3 regions of the Bradyrhizobium sp. SZCCHNR2028 genome follow, and region 3 is predicted to be linked to each of the others. Evidence: predicted binding sites of a transcription regulator. Region 3 holds the regulator's gene; each other region holds the start of a gene.
What was found. Region 3 encodes HrcA, which represses chaperone genes, less so after heat shock. Its sites were predicted from a motif close to GTTAGCACTCNCNNNNNGNGAGTGCTAAC; they were not measured.
Positions count from the first base shown of each region.

Region 1: groES (co-chaperone GroES) is a predicted target of HrcA. The motif match lies at 6,211-6,239, and genes of this name have one in related genera.
Region 2: groES (co-chaperone GroES) is a predicted target of HrcA. The motif match lies at 2,020-2,048, and genes of this name have one in related genera.

Region 1 covers NZ_JAUHJF010000003.1:347,807-358,053, reverse strand. Annotated here, with positions in the region: gene QX121_RS07600 (hypothetical protein) at 326-514, shown strand; tRNA gene QX121_RS07595 (tRNA-Asp) at 558-632, shown strand; gene QX121_RS07590 (HNH endonuclease) at 672-1,208, shown strand; gene QX121_RS07585 (RtcB family protein) at 1,728-3,068, shown strand; gene QX121_RS07580 (2OG-Fe(II) oxygenase) at 3,222-3,794, shown strand; gene groL (chaperonin GroEL) at 4,124-5,764, opposite strand; gene groES (co-chaperone GroES) at 5,853-6,167, opposite strand; gene QX121_RS07565 (usg protein) at 6,547-6,831, shown strand; gene QX121_RS07560 (cupin domain-containing protein) at 7,019-7,597, shown strand; gene QX121_RS07555 (acyltransferase family protein) at 7,819-9,840, shown strand; gene QX121_RS07550 (NupC/NupG family nucleoside CNT transporter) at 9,778-10,247, opposite strand, start outside.
Region 2 covers NZ_JAUHJF010000002.1:15,103-25,349, forward strand. Annotated here, with positions in the region: gene groL (chaperonin GroEL) at 1-1,502, opposite strand, end outside; gene groES (co-chaperone GroES) at 1,624-1,920, opposite strand; gene QX121_RS03225 (hypothetical protein) at 2,252-2,758, shown strand; gene QX121_RS03230 (protein phosphatase CheZ) at 2,899-3,678, opposite strand; gene QX121_RS03235 (L,D-transpeptidase) at 3,985-4,776, shown strand; gene QX121_RS03240 (DUF2076 domain-containing protein) at 4,866-5,666, opposite strand; gene QX121_RS03245 (ChbG/HpnK family deacetylase) at 5,890-6,732, opposite strand; gene QX121_RS03250 (glycosyltransferase family 2 protein) at 6,729-7,772, opposite strand; gene hisG (ATP phosphoribosyltransferase) at 7,843-8,820, opposite strand; gene QX121_RS03260 (ATP phosphoribosyltransferase regulatory subunit) at 8,817-9,977, opposite strand; gene QX121_RS03265 (16S rRNA (uracil(1498)-N(3))-methyltransferase) at 10,095-10,247, opposite strand, start outside.
Region 3 covers NZ_JAUHJF010000022.1:53,027-63,273, reverse strand. Annotated here, with positions in the region: gene dnaK (molecular chaperone DnaK) at 1-51, opposite strand, end outside; gene QX121_RS26825 (hypothetical protein) at 473-1,981, shown strand; gene QX121_RS26820 (hypothetical protein) at 2,190-3,125, shown strand; gene grpE (nucleotide exchange factor GrpE) at 3,290-3,910, opposite strand; gene hrcA (heat-inducible transcriptional repressor HrcA) at 4,043-5,131, opposite strand; gene rph (ribonuclease PH) at 5,316-6,029, shown strand; gene rdgB (RdgB/HAM1 family non-canonical purine NTP pyrophosphatase) at 6,026-6,670, shown strand; gene hemW (radical SAM family heme chaperone HemW) at 6,657-7,814, shown strand; gene QX121_RS26790 (penicillin-binding protein activator) at 7,828-9,036, opposite strand; gene rsmI (16S rRNA (cytidine(1402)-2'-O)-methyltransferase) at 9,340-10,247, shown strand, end outside.

The sequences.
Region 1 (10,247 bases), on a different contig from region 3:
GCCGGAGGCGCGCCGTCATCGCTTCCCCCTCCGGCCTTGACGGCTTCGGAAAATTCTGCGCATAGCTCTGCCCCATCGAAATTGACGCGCCGTTCGCCGGCGCGCTCTTGAGGACCACGACCGTGTTGAGCCTACGCTCACATCTCGCGAACGCCCCCGCCAACGAACGACCGCTTAACTGGTCGCGCGATGGGTCCGGCATGGGCGTCGCCTGTCAGGGTCCGAATGATCTCGTGCTGTCCCTGACGACATCGGGACGCGAAATTCCAGCAAGAGCATAACCGGCGGCGGGATCTCACCCTCCGCAGACATAGCGGAGGGTCTGATGACCCGCATGATGAGCCCAGATTCCGAGATAGTCGACCACGCCCGAGCGCTGTGCTCGCCGGTGGCGGTTGCCTTCGTGCGCATCGTCATGACGTGCCGCGGCGTCAGCGAGGCACGGGCTCGCCAGATCTATCTCGACTACATCAACGGCGTTCAGCTGGAGCACGCTCCGGTCGCGTTCGACTGATTGACGATGACCATGCCCGGTGCAGTCCGGGCGCGATGACATGGCCTATGTTCCCGTCTGGTGAAGGGACCGGATTGTCGATCCGGGAAGGCGGGTTCGATTCCCGTCATGGGCGCCAACACGACCGGGCAGATGAAGCGAAGAGAGGAGGTCGACGATGTCAGCAACAAACCCGGCGCTGGTTCTCAACGCCGACTTCCAGCCGCTGAGCTATTTCCCGCTGTCGGTGGTCTGCTGGGAGGACGCGATCAGGGCCGTTGTCGGCGAGTCGCACGTCGTGGTCGCAGAGTACGACCGCGTCGTGCGCAGCCCGAGCGTCACCATGCGGCTGCCGTCGGTGATCGCGCTGCGCGATTACGTCAGGCCGGCGACGCGCGTCCCGTTCACGCGCTTCAACGTGTTCCTGCGCGATCGCTTCGAATGTCAGTACTGCGGTGGCCGCTATCTCCACGGCGAGCTGACCTTCGATCACGTCGTGCCGCGCGTCGACGGCGGCGAGACGTCGTGGACCAACATCGTCGCCGCCTGCAGTCCCTGCAACGCGCGCAAGGACCGGCGCCACCTCAAGCCGCGGCGGCCGCCGTTCGAGCCGGCACGGCACGAGCTGATGGCCGCGCAGCGCCTGTTTCCGCCGAGATTCCTGCACGTGACCTGGCAGGATTATTTGTACTGGGATGTGGAGCTCGAGCGGTGAAGAAACGAACGCGTAGCCCGGATGAGCCCGCGCCGATGCCCAAAGGGCGTCGGCGTGGGTGATATCCGGGGTCTCACAGGTAGTTCGGACGAACCCGGATGCCGCTTCGTTCATCCGGGCTACGTACTTAAAATCCTGTAAGAGCACGCGCCAACTTATCCGGCGGACATCCGCCAGCGAGAGAGCCATGCCGATTTCGACCCCGCGTCAGATAGAGGACAGCGCGCTGCCGCAACTGCGGCGCCGTGATTGCGTCCTGTGCGTGCCGGCAGTCTCCGCGGGGAGCGCGCTGTCCCGTCACAATCAACTAGCAGCGTAGCGAGGCAGCGGGATCGTCCCTCTGTCTTGAACGCCAGAGAGACGATCCGCCAGGCTGATGTCCCATCCGGGACACTCCGATCAGATCCGTCCCTCTGTTTGCACCACCGGACTTGCGCGGCGTCACGCCGTGCAAGTCCCGATCATTGCAGCGCCACGCCGGCGCGGCAGGGTCATGCATGAACGAGTGAGGAGGATCACATGCGAGCCGATCCCTATCAGGAGCGCGCGAGACAATTGGCGATCGAGGCCGGGCTCGATCCGGATGCGCGGGTCGAGCGGCCCGGGCAGCGGTCGATGCCGCTGTGGTGCACGTTCCGCGACGCCGCGCGCCAGGAGCAGCTGGCGCGCGAGGCCACGGCGCTGGGCGACACGGTCGCGAGCCGGCCACAGGCCGCGCGGTATCAGAACAGCCCGCTGAAGGTGTTTGGCCGTCACGAGGATGCGACCATCGCGCAGATGAGGAGCTGCATGGCGGTCGGCAATGCCGTGGCCGGGGTGATCTGCGCCGACGGTCATCTCGGCTATGCCCAGCCGGTCGGCGGCGTGATCGCCTATGAGAAGCAGATCAGCATCTCCGGGGTCGGCTTCGACATCGGCTGCGGCAACATGGCGGTCCGGCTCGACACGCGGTTCAGCGCGATCGAGGACAAGGTCGGCACCATCATAAAGGATGTCGCCAGGGTGATCTCGTTCGGCGTCGGCCGCAAGAACGCTGAGCGTGTCGAGCATGAACTGTTCGACGATACCGAGGCGTGGCGCTGCTCCGACATGGACGCGTACCGGCAGAAGGCCGTCGGACAGCTCGGCACGGTCGGGTCGGGCAACCACTATGTCGATTTGATGCGCGACGAGGCCGGCTTCGTCTGGATCGGCGTGCATTTCGGCAGCCGTGGGCTCGGCCATACTTCGGCGACGCGCTACCTCAAGGCCGCCGGCGGCAAGGACGGCATGAACGTGCCGCCCGCCGTGGTCGACGAGGACTCGGAGGTTGGGCAGCGCTACATCGCCGCGATGCAGCTCGCCGGGCGCTACGCCTATGCGGGACGCGAGTGGGTGACCGAGCGCGTGCGCCGGATCATCGGCGGTGCGGTCACCGACAGCGTGCACAACCACCACAACTACGCCTGGCGTGAGACCCATGACGAGCGTGACCTGTGGGTGGTGCGCAAGGGCGCCACACCGGCCTTCCCGGGCCAGCGCGGTTTCGTCGGCGGCTCGATGGGCGACGACGCCGTCATCATCGAGGGCGTGGAGTCGGAGGAGGCCAAGGCCTCGCTGTACTCCACGGTGCACGGCGCCGGGCGGCTGTTCGGGCGCAGGGAGGCCAAGCGGCGCTTCACGCGCGACGAGATGGACGCCTGGCTGCAGGGCCGCGGCGTCACCCTGATCGGCGCCGATCTCGACGAGAGCCCGATGGCCTATCGCCGTCTGCCCGAGGTGCTGGCCGAGCACGCCGGCTCGGTGAGGGTGGTGCATACGCTGCGGCCGTTCGCCGTGGTGATGGCGGGCGAGGGCGAGTTCGATCCGTTTAAGGATTGAGCGCGCCCTCGTAGCTCGCATGAGCGCAAGCGACATGCGAGTCCGCACGTGCAGTTCGTGAGACCCCGGATGTCGCTCCGGCCTGCGCCCGCAAGGCGCCGGCCTTTGCTCATCCGGGCTACGCGATTGCGCAACGATGACGGAGACACGATCATGACCGAGCTGACCTGGCACGCCGACAATATCGAGACGATTGCGAACTTCTTCTCCACTGCCGAGTGCGAGGACTACATCCGCTTGGGCGAGCAGATGGGCTTCGAGGAGGCGACGTTGTTCGCGCCGCGCAGCGTCAAGGACTATCGCAACAACGATCTCGTCATCGTCGACGATACCGAGCGCGCGCAAGGGCTCTATCAGCGGCTCGCCGGCCATCTCGCACCGTCGTTCCAGCATCGCTGGCAGCCGGTCGGGCTGAACGAGCGGCTGCGGCTGTATCGCTATGATGTCGGACAGAAGTTCGAATGGCATCGCGACGGCCATTTCGAGCGTGACGATGGCGAGCGGAGCCAGTTCACCTTCATGATCTATCTGAACGATGATTTCGAAGGTGGCACGACGTCGTTCTGCGACGACACCGGCCTGATGCCGGATGGTCCGTTCCGGATCATTCCGAAGAAAGGCATGGCGCTGCTGTTTCATCACCCGATCATGCATCGCGGCGATCCCGTGACGAAGGGGCGCAAATACGTGCTGCGGACGGACGTGATGTATCGGCGGAGCAGGTGAGGGGGCGCGTCGCACAAGGCGCGCGCTCTGCGTTCGTCACTCCGGGGGGCGCGTAGCGCGAGCCCGGAATCCATAGCCACAGGCCGTCGCGTGGTGCGAGGTGCTTGTGGCGTCTGTCTTCAACCAACCACCGCTCGGGCTATGGATTCCGGGCTCATTCGCGCTGCTCCAAAATGGCTTCGCCATTTTGCGCTTGAACGCCCCGGAATGATGGCGGAGAGGAGTTTAGCGACGAAGCCCGCATGAGCCCCGGCGACATTCGGGCCCCGGCGAAACAAAAAGGGCGCGGCTTTCGCCGCGCCCTTCGTATCTCTTGAGGAGGCTGGACCTTAGAAGTCCATGCCGCCCATGCCGCCGCCCGGAGGCATTGCGGGGCCGCCGGCGTTCTTCTTCGGCAGCTCGGCGACCATGGCTTCGGTCGTGATCAGCAGCGCAGCCACGGAGGCAGCGTTCTGGATCGCGGCGCGAACCACCTTGGTCGGGTCGATGATGCCCTTGGAGACCAGGTTGCCGTACTCGCCGGTCTGGCTGTCGAAGCCATAGGCGTACTGGTCCTTCTCCAGGATCTTGCCGACGATGACCGAGCCGTCCTCGCCCGCGTTGATCGCGATCTGGCGGGCCGGGGCGGAGAGCGCCTTGCGGACGATCTCGATGCCGGTCTTCTGGTCGTCGTTCTTGGTGCGCAGGCCCTTGAGCTGCTCGGAAGCACGCAGCAGGGCGACGCCGCCGCCCGGCAGGATGCCTTCCTCGACAGCCGCGCGGGTCGCATGCATCGCGTCATCCACGCGATCCTTGCGCTCCTTGACCTCGACCTCGGTCGCACCGCCGACGCGGATCACCGCGACGCCGCCCGCGAGCTTGGCCAGACGCTCCTGCAGCTTCTCACGGTCGTAGTCCGAGGTGGTCTCCTCGATCTGCGCCTTGATCTGCTGAACGCGCGCCTCGATGTCGGCCTTCTTGCCGGCGCCGTTGACGATCGTGGTGTTCTCCTTGTCGATCATCACCTTCTTGGCGCGGCCGAGCATGGAGAGGTTGACGTTCTCGAGCTTGATGCCGAGGTCTTCCGAGATCGCCTGGCCGCCGGTCAGGATCGCGATGTCCTGCAGCATGGCCTTGCGGCGATCGCCGAAGCCCGGAGCCTTGACGGCCGCGACCTTCAAGCCGCCACGCAGGCGGTTGACGACCAGGGTGGCGAGCGCCTCGCCCTCGACGTCCTCGGCGACGATGACCAGCGGCTTGCCGGTCTGCACCACGGCCTCGAGCAGCGGCAGCAGCTCGTTCAGCGACGACAGCTTCTTCTCGTTGATCAGGATGTAGGCGTCATCCATCTCGACGCGCATCTTGTCGGCGTTGGTGACGAAGTAGGGCGAGATGTAGCCGCGGTCGAACTGCATGCCCTCGACGACGTCGAGCTCGGTCTCGAGCGACTTGGCTTCCTCGACGGTGATGACACCCTCGTTGCCGACCTTCTTCATGGCGTCGGCCAGGAACTTGCCGATTTCGGCGTCGCCGTTGGCGGAGATGGTGCCGACCTGGGCGATCTCGTCGTTCGACGTGACCTTCTTGGAGTTCTTGACGAGGTCTGCAACGACCGCCTCGACCGCGAGGTCGATGCCGCGCTTCAGATCCATCGGGTTCATGCCGGCGGCAACCGCCTTGGCGCCTTCGCGCACGATGGCCTGGGCCAGCACGGTCGCGGTGGTGGTGCCGTCGCCGGCCGCATCAGCGGACTTGGAGGCGACTTCGCGCACCATCTGTGCGCCCATGTTCTCGAACTTGTCGTCGAGCTCGATCTCCTTGGCGACGGTGACGCCGTCCTTGGTGATGCGGGGAGCGCCGAACGACTTGTCGAGGACGACGTTGCGGCCCTTCGGGCCGAGCGTGACCTTGACGGCATTGGCGAGGATGTCCACGCCGCGCAGCATGCGATCGCGGGCGTCGACGCCGAACTTAACGTCTTTTGCTGACATATTGGGTTTCCCTGGGTTGAATTGGTCGTCTCACCCTGGGCAGGGCGCCCGCAGGCGCTCCTCAGGGTGAGCGTTGAGCGGGTTGGGCTTAGGCGGCCTTCTTCTTCGACGCGGTGTCGGTGAGCACGCCCATGATGTCGCTTTCCTTCATGATCAGCAGCTCCTGGCCGTCGATCTTGACCTCGGTGCCCGACCACTTGCCGAACAGCACGCGATCACCGACCTGGACGTCGAGCGGGACCAGCTTGCCGCTCTCGTCGCGGGCGCCCGGGCCCACCGCGATCACTTCGCCCTGCGAGGGCTTCTCCTTGGCCGAGTCGGGGATGATGATGCCGCCAGCGGTCTTCTCTTCGGCGTCGATGCGCTTGACCACGACGCGGTCGTGAAGCGGACGGAAAGCCATACAGTCCTCCTAAGCTATTGAGGCGATTGTCAGTTTCTGGAATTTTGGCAGTCGGTGCCGGCGAGTGCCAGCACGTGGGCTGGATTTAGGGGAGAGCATTCAGCCGGACAAGGGCTTGTAGCAGAAAAATTAGCAGTCAACTGCGGGCTCTGCCAAAGCGTTCCGATAGCGTTAACGGGAGCGGAACGAACCATGAAACCCCGTATTAGCACCTGGGCTAAGTGGCTGCTAATGCAGCATTTTTCAACATGTCGTTAAACATTTAAGCTTGAGATGGGTTGAGGACATGCGTCACATTTCTTGGCAGTGAGCGCATCTTTGCCGGGTGGCTCCATCCCGGTTGGCCACACGGACATGCGCTCCAGAAACGGAGGTTGGCATGGTGTCGAAGGTTGAGGTTTCCGAGGACTTTCGGAAACAGGTGCTGGGTTACGGGCTGACGACGGCGCAGATCCTGTATCGGATGCCGGATCACCGCTCGCTGCTGCAGACCTATGTCTGGCAGAACTACGACCTGTTTCCGAAATTCCCCGCGCTGCAGGACTTCCTGGCGTTCTGGCAGGAGAAGATCGAGGGCCCCTTGTACTCGGTCACGGTGGCGCATTCCAAGCTGATCAAGCCGGCCGAGCTGCGCGCCGTCGACGGCATCTTCCGGCTGCATTGAGGCTGACGCGTAGCCCGGATGAGCGAAGCGATATCCGGGTTCAACGCGGACGCGCGTGAGTCCCCGGATGTCGTTTCGCTCATCCGGGTTAAGCGCTGCCTCGGCCCTGTTGAGGTCGTCGATCGGTCGACCCGCAAAGCGGCAGGTTGTGCTATCCTCGCGTGCGAGGACACGCAGGGAGAGCGCCATGGCCAAGAAGAGCCGCACCGCCAAATCAGCATCACGCGCCGCCGCGAAAGCCGCGCCGCGAAAAACCGCAAAAACAAAGCCGACGGCGAAGACCGCCTCCGCGGCGCCCGCCAAGCCGGGTAGGGCGGCTGCGCCCTCGGCGCGCAAGGCGCTCGCGAGCAAGGGGCGACCAGCGCCGGCGCCGCGCCGGCGCAAACAGAAGGTCGCCATCAGCCATCACCGCGAGGAGGACTTCAAGGCCGACGGCCTGCGCGCCTATGCTGTTTACCGCGACCTCGGCATCGCCGACGCGACTCACGGGCTGGCGCGCGCGCATGTCATCCGCATGCTGCCGCCATGCAATCCGCACGAAGTCTCCAAGCTGCACACCCACGCGGTCGACTTCCAGATGGTCTATGTGCTCAAGGGCTGGGTGAAGAGCTACCTCGAAGGCGTCGGCGAGACGCTGATGCAGGAGGGCAGCTGCTGGACTCAGCCGCCGAAGATCCGGCACATGATCCTCGACTATTCCGACGACGTCGAGCTGCTGGAAGTGATCCTGCCGGCCGACTTCAAAACCGTCGAACTGTCGACGTAAAGCCGACAGAAATGGATGGAAACATTTGCGTGCGATGGACGGCGGTCCCATCGCGCGTGTGTGTTGACATCCGGTCTCGCGTCACTGGGACGGATGGGCCGGCGACGAATCCGTAAGAGGTGTTCGCCGCGGGCTTGCGTAAAGGCGTACCCGTCCCGTTGCCGCGCTTCGTCGTCCAGTTCGCTCCCACGATCCCGCGCGCGCCTCGCACGCGCGCATCGGTGCAGCCTCGCATCGCCAACGCGGGCGCCGGTTCGGCTTCAGGTGCCGCCCATCGCGAGGACATCGACTGGCTGCGCGCCATCGCGGTGCTCTCCGTTGTCGCATTCCATTTCGAGGCGCCGGCGATCTTCGGCGGCTTCGTCGGCGTCGACATCTTCTTCGTCATCTCCGGCTACCTGATCACCGGCATCATTGCCGCGGAGATGGCGGCGGGCCGCTTTTCGTTCGCGCAATTCTACGAGCGGCGGGTGCGGCGGCTGCTGCCGGCGCTCTACGCCATGGTGGCGTTCGCGGCGCTCCCGGCGTCGCAGGACATGCTGGGCTCCGAGCGCGCCGAGTTCTTCCGTTCCGCGGCCGCCGTCGTCACCTTCACCTCGAACATCTTCTTCTGGCAGCAGTCCGGCTATTTCGACCACGCCGCGGTCGAGAAGCCGCTGCTGCACACCTGGTCGCTCGCCGTCGAGGAGCAGTTCTATCTGGTACTCCCCGTCGTGGTCTGGGCCGTGTTGCTGATAGCGCGCGGGCGACGGCTGGCGCTGCCGGTCACGCTGGCGCTGCTGGCTGCCGGCTCGTTCGCGCTCGGTCTGCTGCTGATGCGAGGCGGCGCGTCCGCGAGTGCGTTCTTCCTCAGCCCGCCGCGCGCCTGGGAATTCCTGCTCGGCGGCCTGGTCGCGATTTCCGGACTTCCCGCACCGCGGCCGGGTCTCGCCCAGCGCGGCGCCCGCGCGCTGTCGCTGCTGCTGATGGCGGTGCCGATTCTGGCGTTGCGCCCCGGACCGGGCTTTCCCGGCGTCGACGCGCTCGCGCCATGCCTTGGCGCGGCGCTGTTCCTGTGGAGCGGCGTCGGCGTTGCCAATGTGCCGCGTAGCCCGTTGTCACCGCTCGGCGTAGCGGCGTTCGTCGGCCGCATCTCATATTCGCTGTATCTGTGGCACTGGCCGCTGTTCGCCTTCGCGCGCTTCGCCAAGCCCGGCCTGGCGCTCGACGGCTGGGAGCGGGCGGCGTTGTTCGCGCTCACGGTCGCGGTCGCCACGCTGTCCTGGCGCTTCATCGAGCAACCGTTCCGCAATCGCCAGCTCGCAGCGACCCCGCGCGCGGCCTTCGGTCTTGCGGCGCTGGCGAGCCTGCTGCTGCTGGCCGGCAGCGGCGTCGGCCTGCTACGCGCCAGCGCCGTGTCGGACGCCGACCGCGCGGCGCAGCGGCTGGACGCCTACAACGCCTACGACATGAAGCCGGTCTATCGCTATGGCACCTGCTTCACGACGCCGGACGGGCGCGTGCCCGGGGATTGTCTCCGTCCGGTGAGCGGCAAGGTCAACGTGCTGCTGTGGGGCGACAGCTTTGCGGCCCACTACTATCACGGCCTCGCCGCGAGCATCGATCCGCAGGCCGTCAACGTCATGCAGGCGAGCCAGCCGACCTGCATGCCGACCTTCAGCGCGGAGACGCAGGGGATCGCGGCCTGCCGCGCCCTGGCAAGCCAGATGCGCGACTATTTCGTGACGGCGCGGCCCGATCTCGTGGTGATGTCGGCGGACTGGCTCGAGAACGCCCGCCCGCCGCGCTTTGCCGGCATGGTGCGCGATCTCAGGCTGACGCTGGCGCGTCTCAGCGAGGCCGGCATTGCGGTGGTGCTGCTCGGTCCCTCCGTGCAATTCCGGGCGCGGCTGCCCTCGATGCTGGCGCGCGCCACCTTGCGCGGCATGGCGCCGGATCCCGTTGCGTTCGTCCGGTCCGATATCTTTGCGCTGGATCAGGCGATGCAGGCGGCGCTGTCGACGAGCGAAGGCCTGTCCTACATCTCGATCCTGTCGGCGGTCTGCGAGAACGGCCGCTGTCCGCTCACGGTCGGCGACGTCCCGCTGTCGTTCGATCATGCGCATCTCACGGCGGAGGGCTCCCAGCTCGTGATGGCGAGGATCGTGCCGCAACTGCTGCCGATGACGACCGAGCTCAGCTCACGTCAGCAGCCCGACGATCGCACCCATCAGGCAGGTGGTGAGGGTGCCGGAGACGATTGATTTGAGGCCGAGCGCGTTGATCTCGTCGCGCCGTGTCGGGGCCATCGTACCGAGTCCACCGATCATGATGCCGAGGCTGGCGAAGTTGGCGAAGCCGCACATCGCGTACAGCATGATCAGCCGCGCGCGCGGATCGAGCGCCGTCGCATCGAGCTTCGCCAGCTCGACATAGGCGATCAGCTCGTTGAGCACCGTCTTGGTGCCCATCAGGCTGCCGGCCGTGACGGCCTCCGACCACGGCAGGCCCATCAGCCAGCACACCGGCGCCATGACGAGGCCGAGCAGCCGCTGCAGCGAGATGTCGGCGCCGCCGATGGCGGGCAACAGCGACAGGATCGCGTTGGCAAGATGCACCAGCGCGACCAGCACCAGCAGCAGCGCGACGATGTTCATCAGCAGTTCGAGCC
Region 2 (10,247 bases), on a different contig from region 3:
ACCACCTTGGCCGGGTCGATGATGCCCTTGGCGACCATGTCGACATAGTCCTCGGTCTGGGCGTCGAAGCCGAAGGTCTCGGACTTCTCGTCCAGGATCTTGCCGACCACGATCGAGCCCTCGACGCCGGCGTTCTCGGAGATCTGGCGGATCGGAGCCTCGAGCGCCTTCAGCACGATGTTGATGCCGGCCTGGACGTCCGAATTGGCGTTGGTGATGCGGCCGACCGCCTTCTTGGCGCGCAGCAGCGCGACGCCACCGCCGGGGACGATGCCTTCCTGCACCGCAGCGCGGGTCGCGTTGAGGGCGTCCTCGACGCGATCCTTCTTCTCCTTGACCTCGATCTCGGTCGCGCCGCCGACGCGGATCACCGCGACGCCGCCGGCGAGCTTGGCCAGACGCTCCTGCAGCTTCTCGCGGTCGTAGTCCGAGGTGGTCTCCTCGATCTGCGCCTTGATCTGGCCGACGCGCGCCTCGATGTCGGCCTTCTTGCCGGCGCCGTTGACGATCGTGGTGTTCTCCTTGTCGATCACGACCTTCTTGGCGCGGCCGAGCATCTTCACCGTGACGTTCTCGAGCTTCATGCCGAGGTCTTCCGAGATCAGCTGACCGCCGGTCAGGATCGCGATGTCCTCGAGCATCGCCTTGCGGCGATCACCGAAGCCCGGCGCCTTGACGGCGGCAACCTTGAGGCCGCCGCGCAGGCGGTTGACGACCAGCGTCGCCAGCGCCTCGCCCTCGACGTCCTCGGCGATGATCAGCAGCGGACGGCCCGACTGCACCACGGCTTCGAGCACCGGCAGCATGGCCTGCAGGCCGGACAGCTTCTTCTCGTGCAAGAGCACGTAGACGTCGTCGAGCTCGGCCGTCATTTTCTCGGCGTTGGTGACGAAGTAGGGCGAGAGATAGCCGCGGTCGAACTTCATGCCTTCGACGATGTCGACCTCGGTATCGAGCGACTTGTTCTCCTCGACCGTGATGACGCCCTCGTTGCCGACCTTCTGCATCGCCTGGGCGATCATCTTGCCGATCGCGGCGTCGCCATTGGCGGAGATGGTGCCGACCTGGGCGACCTCGGAGGACGAGGCGACAGGCTTGGCGCGCTTCTCGATGTCCTTGATCACGGCGGCCACCGCGATGTCGATGCCGCGCTTGAGATCCATCGGGTTCATTCCGGCGGCAACCGCCTTGGCGCCCTCGCGCACGATGGCCTGGGCCAGCACGGTCGCGGTGGTGGTGCCGTCACCGGCGGTGTCGTTGGTCTTGGAGGCGACCTCGCGCAGCATCTGCGCGCCCATGTTCTCGAACTTGTCCTCCAGCTCGATCTCCTTGGCGACGGTGACGCCGTCCTTGGTGATGCGCGGAGCGCCGAAGCTCTTCTCGATGACGACGTTGCGGCCCTTCGGGCCGAGCGTCACCTTGACGGCGTTGGCGAGAATGTCGACGCCGCGCAGCATGCGGTCGCGTGCGTCGCCGGCGAATTTGACGTCCTTGGCTGCCATTTCAAAATTCTCCTGGAGTAGACCTCGACGGCGAGGGGCGTGATCGCCCGTCTGTCGCCGGAACGAGGTTGCAGAGCATTTTCGCCCGGGGCGGCTGATCGCCGCCCCCGGCAGGTCGGGATCAGGCGACGACGCCCATGATGTCGGACTCCTTCATGATCAGGAGCTCCTCGCCGTCCAGCTTGACCTCGGTTCCGGACCATTTGCCGAACAGCACGCGGTCGCCGACCTTGACGTCGATCGGGATCAGCTTGCCGCTCTCATCACGGCCGCCCGGGCCGACGGCGACGACTTCGCCCTGCGAGGGCTTTTCCTTGGCGCTGTCGGGAATGATGATGCCGCCCTTGGTCTTCTCTTCGGCGTCGATGCGCTTAACCACGACGCGGTCGTGCAGGGGACGAAACTTCGATTTGGCCATGACGGATCCCTTTTGGGGTGCTTGGATAAGTTGTTGCTGTCGGAGGAAATCTGAATGCGGCCACATTTGACGCCCACTTGGCGCCAACTGGCTCGCAGCCTTAGCAATCGCGCCCTCCGAGTGCTAAAGACCGCTCGGGGAAATATGGCTTGCGGCTGTTCCTGTCAAGCAACGGCCGGCAGTTAAGCCGTTCTTGAGGCTGTTAGGGGATGTTGTCCCGGGCCAGACATGTTAGTGGAGCGGCGTCGTCATCCGACGTCATTGCTCTGACGAGCGTTTTGGGTTTGGTTGCCGGACGGGGCAGCCACGATCTTGTTCCTAAGGGGATGCCATGACGAGTTCACGGTGCGCGCGGCCGGTTGCCAATCTCGCGATCGCGTCGGCGCTCACGATGCTTCTGGGAGCGTGCACGGGCTTCAGCCTGTCGCCGTCGCCCCCCATGCAGACCGAGGCGCCGGTCGAGCCCGAGGTTCCGGCGACGATCCGCCCCGAGGATCTCGTCGGCAAATGGGGCCTCGCCGCTTACAACAACCCCAACGACCGTCCGCGCACCGAGAAGATGGCGTTGGCGCAGTGCAAACAGCCCTATGTCATCGGGGCGGGCACGTCCGGCGGTGTCGTGATGCATCTGGCCGACCAGGCGACTCCCCAGGAGCTGCGCCTGAAGGGCTCGGCCAGCGGCAAGAACTACATCGGCCCGGCCGGACCGCCCGGCGGCGAGCAGGACCGCGAGGTCGTCTCCTTTGACGGCCGTGTGCTGATCACCCGCTTCGTCGACAAGGATGCGGCGACCCGTTACCAGACGATGGTCTACGTCCGCTGCGGACCGCGCGCCTGAGATCCGGGCGAAGCCCTCGCGACAAGCCCCGGCCACACCCAAAAGCCAAACGAAAAACGCCGGTGAAAGCGCCGGCGTTTTGCTTGGTGCTGCTCGGTGCCATCCCTGGTCGGCGTGGCCGCCGGTCAGGCAGGACGAGGTCAGTTGAACATCGCGTCGATGTCGTCCTGCGAGGCGTGGCCGACGTCGCCTTCCGCCTTCGGGCCGTTCAGCAGTCTGGCGTCGCCCTCGCGGTGGTCGACGATCGGCGGCGTATGCGCCTTGATGGCGTCGACGCCACCCCAGATGTCCATCATCACCACGATGTGGTGCTCGATGAACTTCATCGTGGTCATGACCTTGTTGATGCGCTGGCCGGTCAGGTCCTGGAAGTTGCAGGCCTCGAAGATCGAGACCACCCGCTCCTGGATCTCTTCGCTCAGGATCTTCTGCTGGTCGGCCGAGTCCACCTTGGACAGCGCGCTGGCGGCCTGGTCGATCGCCTCCGCGGCTTCGAGGATCTGCTGCGTCGCCTGCTCGGTGCCGCCGACGACCGCGCCGAGCTCGCCGTTGACCTTGGCCATCTCCTCGCCGTTGAAGCTCTTGGCATGGAGGGTCGCGATCTCGCCCTTGGTGCGGTTGATCGCGTCGTGGATCAGGTCGAGCTCGACCTTGAGCTTTTCGCACTGCTCGATCTGGGCACGATAGGTCTCGAGCAGCGCGCGCGCTTCGGCGACCTCGCGTGCGGCGGACTCTTCGATGGCGGCGTTCGCCGTGTTGCTGCCGCCGCTGCGGATCGCATTGGCCATCTGGGAGCGGATCGCGCGGAGCTCGTCCATGATTTCCTTGTGGTTGGGGCCGATCTCGCCGCCTACGAATTCAGGCTCCGGCATATGGCCGACGATTGCTTCTTCGATACGGAAACGCTTGCGAACCGCCATGATAGTATCCCTGACCTTTTGCTCGGATCAGTTCTACGCAGAGGCTATTTAACATCGCGTTCACGCCAGGAACCGCCGTTGAGCAACGCTGGCGTGCATCGTGCGTCAACGATTAACCATGCGCCAGCGGCCTTCACGCAAAATAAACGCTAGCGATCAAAACCGCCGCGTGTGCAGCGATGGTGAATCCCGGCGCCTCCTGCGTTTACCAAAGCGATCGGGTTTTGCTCTTTATTGACGATACGCGGCGGCGCATTTGCCTCGCGCGATGAACAGTCTTCAGACGAAACAGTACAGAGTACGTCGATGTTCAAATCAGTATCCGCAGCGCTGCTGGCCGGCGCATGCGTTTTCCATGCAGGTCTGGGCCGCGCCGCAGCCCAGGGATTTCAGCAGCCGACCGTGATCTATAGCGGCCCGCCGCAGCAGTCCGCGCCGGTGCGCACCGCCTATGTCGAACGCTCGCGCATGGGCGGCGGCTTCATCGAATTCCTGTTCGGGGATCCGCAAGGCGGCCGCGGCGCGCCTCCGCCGGGACAGCCGATGTACCAGCAGCAGCCGTCCTACTACGAGCCGCAGCGGCTGGCGCCGGGCATGGTCCCGCAGCAGGGAGTGCCGGATGAGGAGGCCTATGAGCAGACGCAGCGGCCACTCGATCCGAAATACGAGAAACAGATCGTTGACTATAACGGCAAAGAACGGCCGGGCACGATCGTCATCGATACGCCGAACAAGTTCCTCTATCTGGTCCAGGGCGAGGGCAGGGCGCTCCGCTATGGCATCGGCGTCGGCCGCCCCGGCTTCACCTGGTCGGGCGTGAAGACGATCTCGGCCAAGCGCGAATGGCCGGACTGGACGCCGCCGCCGGAAATGCTCGCGCGTCGGCCCGACCTGCCGCGGCACATGGAGGGCGGGCCGCAGAACCCGCTCGGCGCACGCGCGATGTATCTCGGCTCGTCGCTGTATCGGATCCACGGTTCGAACGAGCCATGGACGATCGGCACCAACGTCTCGTCAGGATGTATCCGGATGCGCAACGAGGATGTGATCGATCTCTATGGCCGGGTGAACGTCGGTGCCCGGGTCATCGTGATCTGACGACCGCCGCTGCACGACATCAGCAACAGAAAAAGGCCGCCCGCAGGGGGCGGCCTTCGCATTCTTCAGTTCGTTGCGACCCGAGAACTTCACGCGTAGTCGCTGCCACCGTCGTCGTCGCCATAGCCGTCATCGGCATCGAAGTCGGCCGCGTCGCTGTCATTGCCGCTGTCGTCATGGCTCGCCTGGTCGAACAGGCCGGCCCGGCCGCCGTCGCCGCCCGGGCGGCCGATGTCGTCGAGACCGGCGTCGCGCGCCAGCGAGCCGCCGGACTGGTCGCCGCTCCACGGGCTGGCACCGCCGCCCCGCTCCTCGATGATCGTGGTGTCACCGAACGCCTGATGCGACCCGCCGCCCATCATCGAGCGGATGCCGCCGAGCAGCAGCGAGCCGCCGACCATGCCGGCCGCTGCGGCCGCCGCCGTGCCGAGGAACGAGCCGCCTCCACCGCCGAACATGCCGCCGCGCGGCTGGCCGAAGCCGCCCTGATCGTAAGGGCCGGGCTGACCGGGATAGCCGGGCTGGCCCTGGTAGCCCGGGGGCATCGCCTGGCCGCTGTTCCAGACCGGGCGGCTCTGCGACGGCGGCGGCACGTTGGGGACCGAGCCGCGACTGCCCGAGCCGAAGATGCTGTCGCGCATCGAATCGAGGAAGCCGCCGGACTGGCCCTGCGGGGCCTGGGCGTGCTGCAGCTCCTCGATGCGGGCGTTGGCGCGCTTCAGGGCCTCGTCCTGCACCAGCACCGTCTGCACCAGCGCATAGACGGCATTGGGAGCCCGCTGCAGCGCCTGGGCGATGGCGGCGGCAGCCTCCGGATCACGCGGTGCACTCTCCAACGTGGCAAGCCGGTCGAACAGATCGTCGATGAGTTGGCGTTCTTGCGGTGTCATGTCGTTCTCCTGCCGCTTGCCTTGTTCCGGCCAAGCGCGGCCAAGATTTAGGGGGACTTTGTGGCCCGGCCAGCCGGGGCGCGGATTAAATTTCCGTATGCGACAAAGCGTCTTTGCACTTGCGAGGCGTTTCGGAAGCCGAAGGCGGACGGCATGCCTGCCTCCCTCCCACTTCGAACGCCGCCGCGCCGGGTTTTGTTCGCCGGGGCACGCGAAACATCCATCAGTCGAGCGTCACCTTGCGGCGCTCCAACAGGCCCGGAAAATGCTCGCCGGCAAGATAGGCGTGCTCATGCTCGCGCTGCACCGTCAGCGGATCGAGCTCGATGAGGACGTCATCGACGAAACCGGGGTGGCACATCACCAGCCCATGCTCGGGCAACTCGTCGAGGAAGCCATCCATCAAAGCTCCGAAGTCGGAGGCTTTGGTGAAGTCGTAGGCGCCCGCGAAGCCGGGATTGAAGGCGATCTCGGCCCGCCTGGCCTGACGGCGGAATTGCGCGCTGAGCACGTCCAGCAGCAGCGCCTTCGGCGCCGTCAGCCGCTGCATCAGGGGCAGATTGCGGCCGCCCTGGCGCACCCAGGCCGTGGGCGCAGTTTCCTTGACGGCGGCGAGAAAGCCCTCGCGCACCTGCGGATAGAGCTGGGCATGCTGGTGGCCGTCGACGAAATCGGGGGCGCGACCGAACAAATCGCCGAACGCTGCAAGCTGAACCAGGACCTCGGCACGGATCATCTCGGGATCGAGCCGGCGGGTCAGTCCGGCGCGCAGCAGCTTCGGGAAGGGCAGGAACATGCCGCCTTCCGAGGGACGGAAATGCATCGTCAGGGGCCGGAACGGCGCGGTCAGCGTGACGTGCAGGCCGATGGCGCAACGCGGGCTGTCGGACGCGACCTTGGTCAGCTCCGTCACTTCGTCGCGCCCGATCGCGGCGCCCACGGTCATCACCGAGGTTGCGTTCAACCGACCGCGCGCGATCAGGTCTCGGATGGCGCTGTTAACCCCGGGGCTGATGCCATAGTCATCGGCGCACAGCCAGATGCGTCGGTGCGGCGTCGCGCTCATTCGGCGGCGTTCCTCTCGGCGCCGTCGCTGCGCGCATCGAGCGCTGCACGCTTCTCGCTGTGCTCGGCGACGAAGTAGATCGGACGCGCCTTCAGCTCGGACAGGATCTTGCCGATATACTCGCCCATGATGCCGATCATGATCAGTTGCACGCCGCCGATCGTCATCAGGCCGACCATCAGCGAGGGATAGCCGGGCACCGACTTGCCGGTGGCTAAAGTCTCCCACAGGATCGAGAGGCCGAACAGAAAGGCCGCCGAGGCGAGCAGGATTCCGAGCAGGCTGGCGAACCGCAGCGGGGCGACCGAGAACGAGGTCAGGCCTTCGATCGACAGGCCGAGCAGGCTGGTCAGGTTGAAGGCCGTCACGCCATGGGCACGCGCGGCAGGCTCGTAGTCGACGCGGATCTGGCGGAAGCCGATCCAGCTCGCCAGGCCCTTGAAGAAGCGGTTGCGCTCCGGCAACTGCCGCAGCGCGGCCACCGCGCGCGGCGAGAGCAGGCGGAAGTCGCCGGCATCCTCCGGGATCTTCTGCCGCGCGCCCCAGTTGATGAGCGCGTAGAAGCCGTGCACGGCGACGCGGCGCAGGAACGGCTCGTTGTCGCGATGTGCCTTGGCGGTATAGACGACGTCATAGCCGTCCTTGATCCAGTGCGTGACGAGCTGCTCGACCAGGGCCGGCGGATGCTGGCCATCGCCGTCCATGAACAGCACGGCGCCGCGCCGGGCATGATCGAGGCCGGCCATCAGCGCGGCCTCCTTGCCGAAATTGCGCGACAGCGAGACGACCTGGATGTCGAGCGCATCGGCCTGCAAGGTGCGCGCAATCGCGAGCGTATTGTCGCGGCTGCCATCGTCGACATAGACGAGCTCACAGGCGAGACCGAAGCGCTGGCGCAGCGTACGGGCGAGATTATTCAGCCGCTCGTGCAGCGCCGTCAGTCCCGCGCCCTCGTTGTAGACGGGGATAACGATCGACAATCCCTGCGACGCGGCGTCGGCCGCAGTCGTGGTCAGATCCGACACGTCAGTTCCCAGCATTGCTCAGCGTCCTCGTTCTGCTACCAACATATGGTAGCTGCGCTCGCCTGTCGCTACGATGAACGGCGATTTATGATCGCAGGAAGGCCTCGAGGCGAGCAAACAGCGGATTTTCGCGGTCGAGCACATAGTCGAGCGAGGCGACCGAGACGGTCTCGGCGCCATGCGCGCGCAGAAAGCTGCCGAGCGCGTAGATCTGCGCCGGCGGGCAGTGCAGGGTGAGCATGCCGGACGAGGTCGGGCCGCCGAACGGCGCCACGACGCCGAAGCGGTTGTGCGCCTCGGTCAGCATTGCTGCGTCGCACCCTCTGAAGCGGGTGCGGACCTCGCGGTATTTGCTGGCGCGGGCGCGGGCATGGATGTGGTCGAGAATGATCCGGGCGCTCTCGCGCGGCCCCTCCGACCAGTCGGCGTCGCGGGAGGCGACCAGATTGGCCTGGCTGCGCAGGATCACGCCGTCGTCCAGCACCTTCAGCCCATTGGCGGCGAGCGTCGAGCCGGTGCTGGTGATGTCGACGATCAGCTCGGCGGTGCCCACCGCCGGCGCGCCCTCGGTGGCGCCGGCGCTCTCGACGATGCGGTAATCGACGATGCCATGGGCGGCGAAGAAGCCGCGCGTCAGGTTGATGTACTTGGTGGCGACGCGCATGCGGCGATTATGCTGGGCGCGAAAGCCGGTGGTGACGTCGTCGAGATCGGCCATGGTGCGGACGTCGATCCAGGCCTGCGGCACGGCGACGACGACGTTGGCGCCGCCGAAGCCGAGCGTATCGATCAGCAGCACGCGCTTGTCGGCATCGGTGATGCTCTCGCGAACCAGGTCCTCGCCGGTGACGCCGAGATGCACGGTGCCGCGCGCCAGTTGCGAGGCGATCTCACTCGCAGAGAGATAGGCGATCTCGACATTGTCGAGACCTGCGATGGTGCCACGATAGTCGCGCGCGCCGCCGGGCTTGGACAGGTTCAGTCCGGCGCGGCCGAAGAAGGCCTCGGCATTCTCCTGTAGGCGCCCCTTGGAGGGAACGGCGAGGACGAGGGGGCCGCTCATGATGCTCTCCCGCGCGGGGACTTGCCGACGGCGCTGCTCTGGGCCAGGCGCTCGATCCAGATCGAGAAGCCGACGGCCGGAATCGACTCGGCGGCGCCAAGCTGGCTCAGCAGGCCGTCATAACGGCCGCCGGCGACCAGTGGCTCGTCGCCATTGCCCGGATGATGCAGTTCGAACTCGAAACCGGTGTAGTAGTCGAGGCCGCGGCCGAACGACGTGGCGAAGCGCACCTTGGTGATGTCGATGCCGCGCTGGGCCATGAAGCCGGCGCGGGCCTCGAACGTGTCGATCGCCGCTGAAATGTCGAGCTTGGCGTCGGCGGCGAGCGCGCGAAGCTGCTGGACAGCCTCGGTCGGGCTCCCGCTGATGGCGAGGAAGCGCTTGATACGGTCCAGCGCGTCACGCGGCAGCGCGCCGCTCTTGAGGGTGGACTGCTCGAGGAAGCGGTCGGCGATCTCCGCCACCGTGCGGCCGCCGACCGCCGTTGCGCCGGCAATCGACATCAGGTCGGTGACCAGGGCGAGCGCCGCCTTGCGGTCGGAGCCGGCCAGGGCGGCGAGCACCCCTTCATACTCGTTGCGCGGGGCCACCGAGGCGATCGCCAGCCGCTCGAGGTCCTGCGCCAGGGTGCGCTTGCGGTTGAAGTCCTTGATCAGCCGCCGTCGCCATACCGGATAGAGATCGAGGGCGTCGATCAAGGCCGTGAACAGCGCGACGTCGCCAGTGCGGATATCCACCGCGGCAAGGCCGGCGGTGGCGGTCGCCTCGATCGCCAGCGCCAGCATCTCGGCATCCGCGGCGGGCCGATCCTGACGGCCGAACGATTCGATGCCGGCCTGCAGGAACTCGCTCGGGCGGCCCTCGCGGTAACGAAATACTGGACCGAGATAGCTGAAGCCAGCCGGATGCCCGGCGCGGGCCGAGGCGAGGTAGTCACGGGCGACGGGAATGGTCAGGTCGGGGCGCAGGCAGAGCTCTTCGCCGGCGGCGTCGCCGGTCAGATAGAGGCTCTTGCGGATGTCCTCCCCCGAGAGATCGAGAAATGGCTCGGCCGGCTGCAGGATCGCCGGTTCGGCCCGCTCATAGCCGGCCTGGGCGAAGGATTGCAGCAGCATGTCCGCCCACGCGGCGGGTCCGGTTGGAGCGGGTCCGGTCATGTCGATCGAGTTCCAAAGTGGAGTGGGCGCCTCTGGAGGCCGCGGCTGCCCCTTAGCATGGCCGTTTGACGGTTTCGACTGCGAATGGCCGCGGCGAGCCACAATTGGCCGGATGCCTTAACCGCGGGGGCCGGTCCAGTCCCCGAGCGTTGCCTGGATCACGGCGAGGGCGGCAACGCCGGCCGTATCCGCGCGCAGGATGCGCGGGCCCAGCGCGAGCCTGATCACATGCGGCTGGCGGAGCAGCAGCGCCCGCTCGTCGTCGGCAAA
Region 3 (10,247 bases):
GGCCACGCACGAATTCGTGGTGCCGAGATCGATCCCGATGACCTTTCCCATGGTCTCATATTCCTTCTTTTTGCGGCAGGTTGGGTGGGGCCCTGACGGCGCCCCCATCCAAAACCCCCTCAGATCAAATGCTCGCGATATTGCGACGATGAGCGTCATATAGGAGGGGGGGACTGGCCCGCAAGGACCGGACCAGGGGTTCGACCCAACGAAAATCACGGCCGTCGCCGAACGACCTCATGGAGACATCAGAGCGGCCCATCGGAATTGGCGGCGACGCGAAACGGCGGCTCGGACCGGAGACGACTGCGCGAATCCACCTGCCGGCACGTCGAATGGCCCCGTGCGAAATAGGAGGGTGCGATCGCGGGCAAGTGCGACAAATCCGGTACCGCTGATCTGCCCCAATGACCGAAATGCGTTGTTAACCCACGGGCCCTAGCCTGCCGCACTCCTGGGACGGGAATGAGGCATGGTCATCGACTCCGATTGGGGCTTTCCGCAGCGCGCGCGCGAAGCCGGCCAAGCCACGTTCCCAGGACTGCTGATCTGTGCCATCGTGGTTGCAGCGGCGTGGCTGCGGTACGTCCTTCCCCTCAATGTCGATGTCAGCTGGTGGCTCCTCGTCAGCGAGCGCATGCTCGATGGACAGCGGCTCTACGTCGACATCCTCGAGACGAACCCGCCGATGGCTGGGTTGGTCTATCTGCTGGCCGTCGCGCTGGCGCGTGCGATCCATCTCAGGCCCGAGCTGGCGACGAATATCCTGATCTTCGTGCTGACCGCGGCATCCCTGACGCTGGTATGGCTGCTGCTGCGGACATCGGCCCTGCGCCATCGTCTCGCCGACGGCAGGCTGGCGGCGTGGACGACCGCCCTGCTTCTGATCGCGCCGATGTATGATTTCGGCCAGCGGGAACATCTGGCCCTGATCACGATATTGCCGGCGATCGCGGTGTACATCCTGCGCGCCAGGCGCGAGCGGGTGGCCCCGGCGGCCATGCTCATCGCCGGGCTCAGTGCCGGCCTCACGATGAGCTTCAAGCCTTATTTCGCCTTCAGCGTCGGCTTCTGCATACTCGCCGCCGCGGCTCAGGCGCGCGACTGGCGCGTGCTGTTCGCGCTGGAGAACTGGATCGCCGCGGCCCTGGTGCTGATCAACGCGGCGTGCATCTACCTGTTCTTTCCCGAATATTTCACGGTCATCTATCCGCTGGTCCGCGACGTCTATCTGCTTCTGAAGGCGCCCGTGCCGACCATCCTCGTGACCCTGCCGATGGGCCTGTGGCTGGCTGCAGCAGTCATCATCCTCATTCTTCAGCGCGCGCAGCACGAGCGCGACGCCGCATCGTTCACCACATTGGCCGCATCACTCGGGTTCCTGGTGTCATTCGTCGCGCAGCAAAAGGGCTGGGGCTACCATGCCTATCCGATGGTGGCGCTGGCGCTGCTTGCCGCCGGCCTTGCCGTGTCGGCGATCGACGCCAGCCGCGACGCGCGACGCTGGCCGCGTGTCGCCACCGCTCTCGCCGGCGCCGTGCTCTTCGTGCAGACCTGCTTCTGGTTCAATGGTAGTGTCGACGTCCAGCAGATCGAAGCCCAGGTGGCCCGGCTCGGGCCGCGCCCGAGCATGCTGGTGCTCAGCGCGGCGGCGGTCATCGGGCACCCCATGGTGCGGACCCTTGATGGCACCTGGATCTCGCGCCAGGAGGCGTTCTGGGTCCGGGAAATCGTTCGCCGGTCGCAACAAGACGGAACCATCGATTCACAAACTGCGCAGAGGCTCGCGCCCTATGTGGAACGTGAACGCGCCGGGATCATCGCCGACTTCCGGAGGCAACCGCCCGACGTCGTCCTGATCGACAATCAGAACAGCGACTGGGGCGACTGGGCGCGTTCCGACCCCGAGATCAGGGCTCTGCTCGCGCCCTATGTGCTGGTGCAGACCGTCGATGGCGTCGAAATCCTGAAGCGCGGCTAGCACGGCACCGTCATCAGCCCGCCTTTCGAGGCGAAATGACCTGGGAAATGCGACCCGCAGGGCGCGCTGATCGCCGCAGGCGATCAAAACCGCGCGCCCGGCCTGTTGCGGGGGGCGCAAAGCCGCTAAAAGCGTGCCGCCGAAGACCACGCTGGCGAGGACCCCCGACCGCCTCGGCGCGAGGCCTCGGTCAACGAGGCAATGTTTGATGATGATCGTTCGATTCTTCGCCGCGGCTACCCTGCTGATGTCGCTGCTGCACTCCGCCATGGCCGCCGAAGCCATATTTCCGCCCGGCGTCCGCATCGGGCTCGCGCCGCTGGTGGGGCTCGCCAAGGCCAAGACGTTTTCCGGCTTCGAAACCGAGGACCAGAGCGTCAAGGTGCTGCTGACCGAACTGCCGGCGGCCGCCTATGGCGAGGTGAAGAATGCGTTTACCGCCAATCCCGCCGGGACCGGCAGCGTCAAGCCGGAGAGCATCGAGACCGCCGCCGGCACCGCCTACTACACGGTTGAGAACGGTCGGGATGGCGCCACGCCGGTGCGGCGCTACTCGATGATCCTGCCCGGCAACGGCTTCTCCGGCTACGTGGCCGTGCAGATCCCGGAGACCGCGAGCCGGATCTACACCGACGATGCCGTGCGTCAGATGTTCGCCTCCGCCGTCGTCCGCAAGGACGTTCCCGTCGACGAGCAGCTCGCGATGATGCCGTTCAAGGTGACCGAGCTCTCCGGGTTCAAGACCATCCGCACGCTCGGGCCGGGTGCCTTGATCCTGGCCGACGGCGAAGAGGACAAGGGCTTCGAAGCCGCGCCCTTCGTGGTGATCGGGCTCGTGGCCGGGGTGGCCCCGGAGGCGGGCGACCGCGCGCGTGTCGCCCAGCAGGCGGCCACCACCATTCCGGGCGTCCGCGAAGCGCGCATCACGATGTCCGAGCCGATCCGCATCGACGGCCAGCCGGCCTACGAGACCCGGCTCGAAGCCACCAGCGGCAAGGACAATACGCCGGTGACCGTGGTGCAATGGCTGCGCTTCGGCGGGCCGAATACACTGCGGATCATCGGCAGCGCGCCGCGCGATCAGTGGTCGGTAGCCTTCCCGCGCTTCCGCGCCGTCCGCGACGGCATCCAGCCGAGAGGCTGAGCCCAACTCGGTATCCGGACGCCGCGGTCTCATCGGCCGCGGTCCACTTGCCGCGACACGAACTACAAACTCGCGCCGACAAACAAGAAGCCACGGGCATCACCGCCCGTGGCTTCTTCGTTGGACTGACAGGACGGCAGGAGAAGACCTGCCTATGCTCGCCGTCACGCGGCGCTGTTCGACTGATCGTTGCTCGGCGCGGGCGCCGCCTTCGCGCCACCCTTGGACACGCCGACCAGCGCGGGACGCAGGATGCGCTCGCCGATCATGAAGCCGGCCTGCACGACCTGCACCACGGTGCCCGACGGCACCGACGAATCCGGGACCTCGTACATCGCCTGCTGGAAGTTGGGGTCGAACTTCTGTCCCGTCGGATCGAACTTCTTGACGCCGTTCTTCTCCAGCGTGTTGAGCAGCGAGCGCTCGGTGAGCTCGACGCCCTCGATCAACGATTTGAGGCCTGCATCGGCATTGGCGCGTGTCTCGGCCGGCACGGCATCGAGCGCGCGCTGCAGATTGTCGGCGATGTCGAGCACGTCGCGCGCGAAGCCGGTAATGCCGTACATGCGTGCATCGGCGACTTCACGGGCCGTCCGCTTGCGCAGGTTCTCCATCTCCGCCAGCGTGCGCAGCATCTTGTCGCGCGCGTCGGCCGCCTCCTTGGCAAGGGCCTCGGCCGAGCCGGTCTCAGGATCGTCGGGCATGATGTAGGGCTTGGAGACGACGGGGTCGCTGGCCTGCGCCGGGTTTTCCGGATCATTCTTATGCAGGTCGGGATCGGTCATGGACAGACTCGCAAGTTCGGCTGACGGGTTTTGGGGGTATGGGGCGGGATATCGTGCTTTGAGCGTCGAAAATCAAGCGCAGCCTGACCATCGCGCCCGGAGGCGCTGTCCGCGGGTTAATCATGTCACGCGTCAGCCACCCAGCAGCCGGCTGACCAGACGCGCGGCATAATCGACCGTCGGGATCACCCGGGCATAGTTGAGCCGGGTCGGACCGATGACGCCAAGCACGCCGACGATGCGACCCGTGGCGTCGGAATAGGGCGATACGATCGTCGACGAGCCCGACAGCGAGAACAGCTTGTTCTCCGAGCCGATGAAGATGCGGACACCTTCCGCGTTCTCTGCCCGTCCAAGCAGATCGACGACGCCGCGCTTGGTCTCGAGATCGTCGAACAGCCGCCGCACGCGCTCGAGATCTTCGAGCGCATGCAGGTCCTCGAGCAGGTTGGCGTGGCCGCGCACGATGAGCTGCCGCTCGTCGCTGTCCCCTCCGGACCAGCTCGCGACACCGGCGGCGATCACCTTCTGCGTCAGCAGGTCGAGCTCGGCGCGATCATGCGCCAGCGCCGTCTCGAGCTCGAGCCGTGCTTCCGCCAGCGTCCGGCCTCTGATGCGGGCATTGAGGAAATTCGACGCCTCGGTCAGCGCCGAGGACGGCACGCCCGGCGGCAGAACCAGAACCCGGTTCTCGACCTGCCCGTCCTCGCCCACCAGCACGACCAGCGCACGCTCGGGCTCGAGCCGCACGAACTCGATGTGCTTCAGCCGAGTGTTGGATTTTGCGGTCAGCACCACGGCAGCGGCACGGGTCAGACCCGACAGCCGGGTCAGCGCCTCGTCCAGAGCGGCCTCGACCGATTGCGCCCGCCCGACCGCGGCGAGCTGGCTCTGGATCGATTGCTGCTCAGCCTCGGTCATGTCGCCGACCTGCATCAGGGCGTCCACGAAGAAACGCAGGCCGGCCTCGGTCGGCAGCCGGCCGGCCGAGGTGTGCGGCGCGTAGATCAGGCCGAGCTGCTCGAGATCGGCCATGACGTTGCGCACCGAGGCCGGCGACAGCGGAACCGCGATCAGCCGCGAAATGTTGCGCGAGCCGACCGGCTCGCCGGTCGCCAGATAGCTTTCGACGATCTGCCGGAAGATCTCGCGCGAGCGCTCGTTGAGCTGCGCCAGACCGGCCGGCGGTGTCATCAGGTTGATCGGATCGTGGTGGGCCACCAGATGCTCTCCTCGCAGCTGCCTATAATGTGTCCATGCGGCGGCTCGGTGGCAAGCCGGTCGTCGCGTGCTCTCGGGCGCGACGAGGCCATGATAATCCCTTGATAAGCCCTTGCCGCTGCCGGTCGCGGCTCCTACAAGGCCGGTCAAAGTCGGTCTTTCGCGCGCTTTCACGGAGAGAATCATGCGGCCGAGCCGCCGTGCACCGGATGAACTGCGGGCCGTGAGCCTGGAACGCGGCGTCGTCAAATACGCCGAGGGCTCCTGCCTGGTGAAGTTCGGCGACACCCATGTGCTGGTCACCGCCACGCTGGAGGACCGGCTGCCGCCCTGGCTCAAGGGCCAGGGGCGCGGCTGGATCACGGCTGAATACGGCATGCTGCCGCGCGCCACGCTGGAACGGACCCGGCGCGAGGCCTCCGCCGGCAAGCAGACCGGTCGCACCGTCGAGATCCAGCGTCTGATCGGCCGCTCGCTGCGCACCGCGATCGACCTGGAAGCGCTCGGCGAGCGCCAGATCACGGTCGATTGCGACGTGCTGCAGGCCGACGGCGGCACGCGCACGGCGTCGATCACCGGCGCCTGGGTGGCGCTGGCTGACTGCATCAAGTGGATGAAGTCGCGCAACATGATCAAGACCGAGGTGCTGCGCGCCAACGTCGCCGCGATCTCCTGCGGCATCTACAACGGCACGCCGGTGCTGGATCTCGACTACGCCGAGGATTCCGAGGCGGAGACCGACGCCAATTTCGTCATGACCGGCGACGGCCGCATCATCGAGGTGCAGGGCACGGCGGAGAAGACGCCGTTCACCGAGGCCGAGCTCCTGGCGCTGATGGCACTGGCCCGCAAGGGCGTGGCGCGACTGGTCGACCTGCAGAAGATGGCGGTCGCGTGAGTAGCGGTCATCGCAAGCTCACGGGGCGCCTCGTCATCGCGACCCACAATCCCGGCAAGCTTGCCGAGATGCGCGAGCTGCTCGCCCCCCATGGCGTCGAGGCGGTGTCGGCCGGCGATCTCGGCCTGGACGAGCCGGACGAGACCGGCGAGACCTTCCAGGCCAACGCCCGCATCAAGGCGGTCGCCGCGGCCAAGGCCGCGCAGCTTCCTGCCTTTGCCGACGATTCCGGTATCGTGGTTCATGCGCTCGATGGGGCGCCGGGGATCTATTCGGCGCGCTGGGCCGGACCGGACAAGGATTTCACCAGCGCGATGGCGCGGATCGAGCGCCTGCTGCAGGAGCGGGGCGCGATGAGTGCCGACAAGCGCACCGCGCATTTCGTCTCGGCGCTGTGCGTGGCGTGGCCGGACGGTCATGTCGAGGAGGTCGAGGCGCGGGTCGACGGCACCCTGGTCTGGCCGCCGCGCGGCACGGCGGGCTTCGGCTACGACCCGATGTTCCTGCCCGAGGGCCACGACCGGACCTTCGGCGAGATGACCAGCATCGAGAAGCATGGCCTGCCGCCGCTCGGGCTCGGCCTGTCGCACCGGGCGCGCGCCTTCGTGAAGCTCGCGGAGATCTGCCTTGACCAGCGCTGACAGCGAAGCGTTCGGCGTCTATGTGCACTGGCCGTTCTGCCTGTCGAAATGTCCGTATTGCGACTTCAACAGCCATGTCCGGCATGCCGCCATCGATCAGGACCGCTTCGCCCGCGCCTTTGCGCAGGAGATCGCGACCACGGCCGCCCGCATCGGGCCGCGCACCGTCACGTCGATCTTTCTCGGCGGCGGCACGCCGTCGCTGATGCAGCCGCAGACGGTCGGCGCCATTCTCGACGCGATCGGCAAGCACTGGCACGTCGCTGGCAATGTCGAGGTGTCACTCGAAGCCAATCCGACCAGCGTCGAGGCGACACGCTTTGCCGGCTACCGCGCCGCCGGCGTCAACCGGGTCTCGCTCGGCGTCCAGGCGATGGACGATGCGTCGCTCAAGATGCTGGGACGCCTGCACACCGCCGAGGAGGCGATGAAGGCGGTGGCGATCGCGCGCAATGCGTTCGAGCGTTATTCGTTCGATCTGATCTACGCCCGGCCCGACCAGACGCCGGCGATGTGGACCGAGGAGCTGACGCGCGCGATCGGTGAGGCGGCTGAGCACCTGTCGCTGTATCAACTGACGATCGAGGAAGGCACGCCGTTCTTCGGCCTGCACGCCGCAGGCAAGCTGACGACGCCGGATGAAGGCCTGGCCCGCACCTTGTACGACGTCACGCAGGAGATCTGTGGCCGTCACGGACTGCCGGCCTATGAGATCTCCAATCATGCCCGCCCGGGCGCGGAGTGCCGGCACAATCTGATCTATTGGCGCGGCCACGAATATGCCGGCATCGGCCCCGGCGCCCATGGTCGTCTCGACATCGGCGGCATCAGGCATGCGACCGCGACCGACAAGCGGCCGGAGGCCTGGCTGATGCGGGTGGAGTCCAACGGTCATGGTGTGATGACCGACGACGAGCTCAACCGCGAGGAGCGCGCCGACGAATTCCTGCTGATGGGGCTGCGTTTGGCCGAAGGCATCGACCCCAGGCGGTATGCCGCGATCTCCGGCCGTGCGCTCGATCCGCGCCGCATCGCGCTGCTGCGCGAGGAGGGCGCCATCGCGGTCGATCCGGATGGACGGCTGCGCGTGACTCAGGATGGCTTTCCGGTGCTCGACGCGGTCGTCGCCGATCTCGCCGCCTGAAGGATGCTGCGACTCACGTCGCGCTGAAGCTCTTCGGCGCGCCGGCGACCGTCTGTCCGCCACCCGAACCGACGCGCATCACGGCAAGCCCGCGCTCATTGGTGCCGTCGCTGCGGAACCGGAACAGCCCATCGATGCCGGCAAAGCCCGATGCATTGGTCAGGACATCGGGCGCGAAGCGCTGGTTGCCCTGGGTGCGCGCCAACGCGGCCACGAGCGCCACCGCATCGTAGGCGAGGGTTGCCGTGCGCACGGGATCGCCGCCGAACCGCGTCCGGTAGCGACCGGCGAAGGCGCGGAAGCCGGAGGGATCCGGCGCAGCATAGAGGCCACCCTGCAGGCTGGCGCTGGCATAGACGCGCGGATTGTCCCACAACCCGGTGCCGAGCAACTGAATGTTGCGCAGATTGGCGCCGGCCGCGGTCAGCGCATCGGCGGTTGCCGCGACCGATTCGCCGTCGTCGGCCAGCAGCAGCGCATCGGCACCGCCGAGCGCCTGCGCCACCGTGCGCGCAGACCCGGCGCGGTCGCCGGAATATTTCTCGAACGCCACGATGCGTCCGCCGCGGCGGCTGACCGCGGTCTTGAACGCACCCTCGACGACGGTTCCATAGGCATTGTCGGGCAGCAGCGCCGCGAACGAGCGTTTGCCGACGCTGGCGGAATATTCGACGATGCGGCTGGCGTCGGACTCCGGCAGGAAGCTGAGCAGATAGACGCCGCGCCCCGCCACGCTCGAATCGGTCGAGAAGGCGATGACCGAGATGTTGCGCGCGCGCGCCACCTGGGCGGTCGCCGGTACCGAGCCCGCGAACAGCGGGCCGAGAATGATCTCGGCGCCTTCATCGCAGGCCTGTTGCGCACCCTGCTGCGCCCCTTGCGGGCTGCCGGCGTCGTCCTTGATCAGGAGCTGGATGTTGGGGTTCTGAAACTCGGCGAGCGCCATCTCGGCCGCGTTCTTCATCGATTGCGCAGCCACGCCGGCATTGCCCGACGCCGACAGCGGCAGAATCAGCCCGACCTTCACCTGGCCGTTACCGGCAACCGCCGGCTGCTGCGGCGGTCCCGCCGGCGCCGTCGGCTGCTCGAACGGATTGAAGCCCTGCTGGACGTTGGAGCACGCCGACAGCAGCGGCGCGCCGACGATCAGGCCCAGCGCCGTTCGCCGGGCGACCCCATGGGGTCCCGGACCGAGAGAGTTGGGATGACGCGGGCCCACCATGGCATCTCTTCGTTCGGCCAAGACCGGCCAGAAGTTCCCCAAACGCACGTCCGCCAAGCCGTGCTGATTCACTCATATTGTCGACGAATAGTTAAGCAAAACAAAAGGCTGTCACCGCCACAAAGCCGATCAATTCGACGTTTTGCACGGCCTATCCCCTGCTCGTACACATCCCCATTGACGTGCAGTTTCGGACTTGAAGGTTCGATGAACGGCCACGCGCCCATGCCGATCGGAACTTCAAAATTGCTGCGCGGCTGTTCCCCTGTGGCAATCCCGCGGCATGCCCTTTAAATTACCTCGATGGGCGCGAAGGCAATCCCCAAGACGTCGCCAGACGACGGCAAATCTTCCACCACGTCGACCTACCTGGTGGCGGGTCAAATCGTCGTGGCACCCAAGGCACGGCCTGGATTGCATCTGGTGGCAACGCCGATCGGCAATCTCGGCGACATCACGCTGCGTGCACTGGAAACCCTGGCCGGCGCCGACATCATCTTCTGCGAGGACACGCGAATCACGCGGCGCCTGACCGAGCGCTACGGCCTGGGCGCGGAACTCGCAGCCTATCATGAGCACAATGCCGAAGCGGTCAGGCCGCGGATCCTGCAACGTCTGGCCAGAGGGGCAGCCATCGCGCTGGTGTCGGACGCCGGCACGCCGCTGATCTCCGATCCCGGCTACAAGCTGGTGCGCGAGGCCTGTGAGGCCGGACACGCCGTCACCGCGCTGCCGGGACCTTCCGCCGTGCTCGCGGCGCTGAGCGTGGCGGCGTTGCCGACCGACCGCTTCTTCTTCGAGGGATTCCTGCCGGCCAAGCAGCAGGCGCGGCGCACGCGGCTGTCCGAGCTCGCGCGGATCGAGGCGACGCTGGTTCTGTTCGAGGCGGGCAGCCGGGTGCAGGAGACGCTGGCCGATCTCGCCGATGCCATGGCTGGGCGTCAGGCCGCGATCTGCCGCGAGCTCACCAAGCTGCACGAGGAGGTGCTGCGCGGAGCAATCGGCGATCTCGCTGCACGGGCCGGCGATCTCGAAACGCGCGGCGAATTCGTGCTGGTGATCGGTCCACCGCCGCGCGATGCCGAGGTGCTGACCCAGGACGCACTGGACGCCGTGCTCAGGGATCTGTTGCAGCGATCGAGCGTCAAGGACGCCGTGATGCATGCCGTCGAGCTGTCGCGCCGGCCGCGACGCGAGGTGTATGCGCGCGC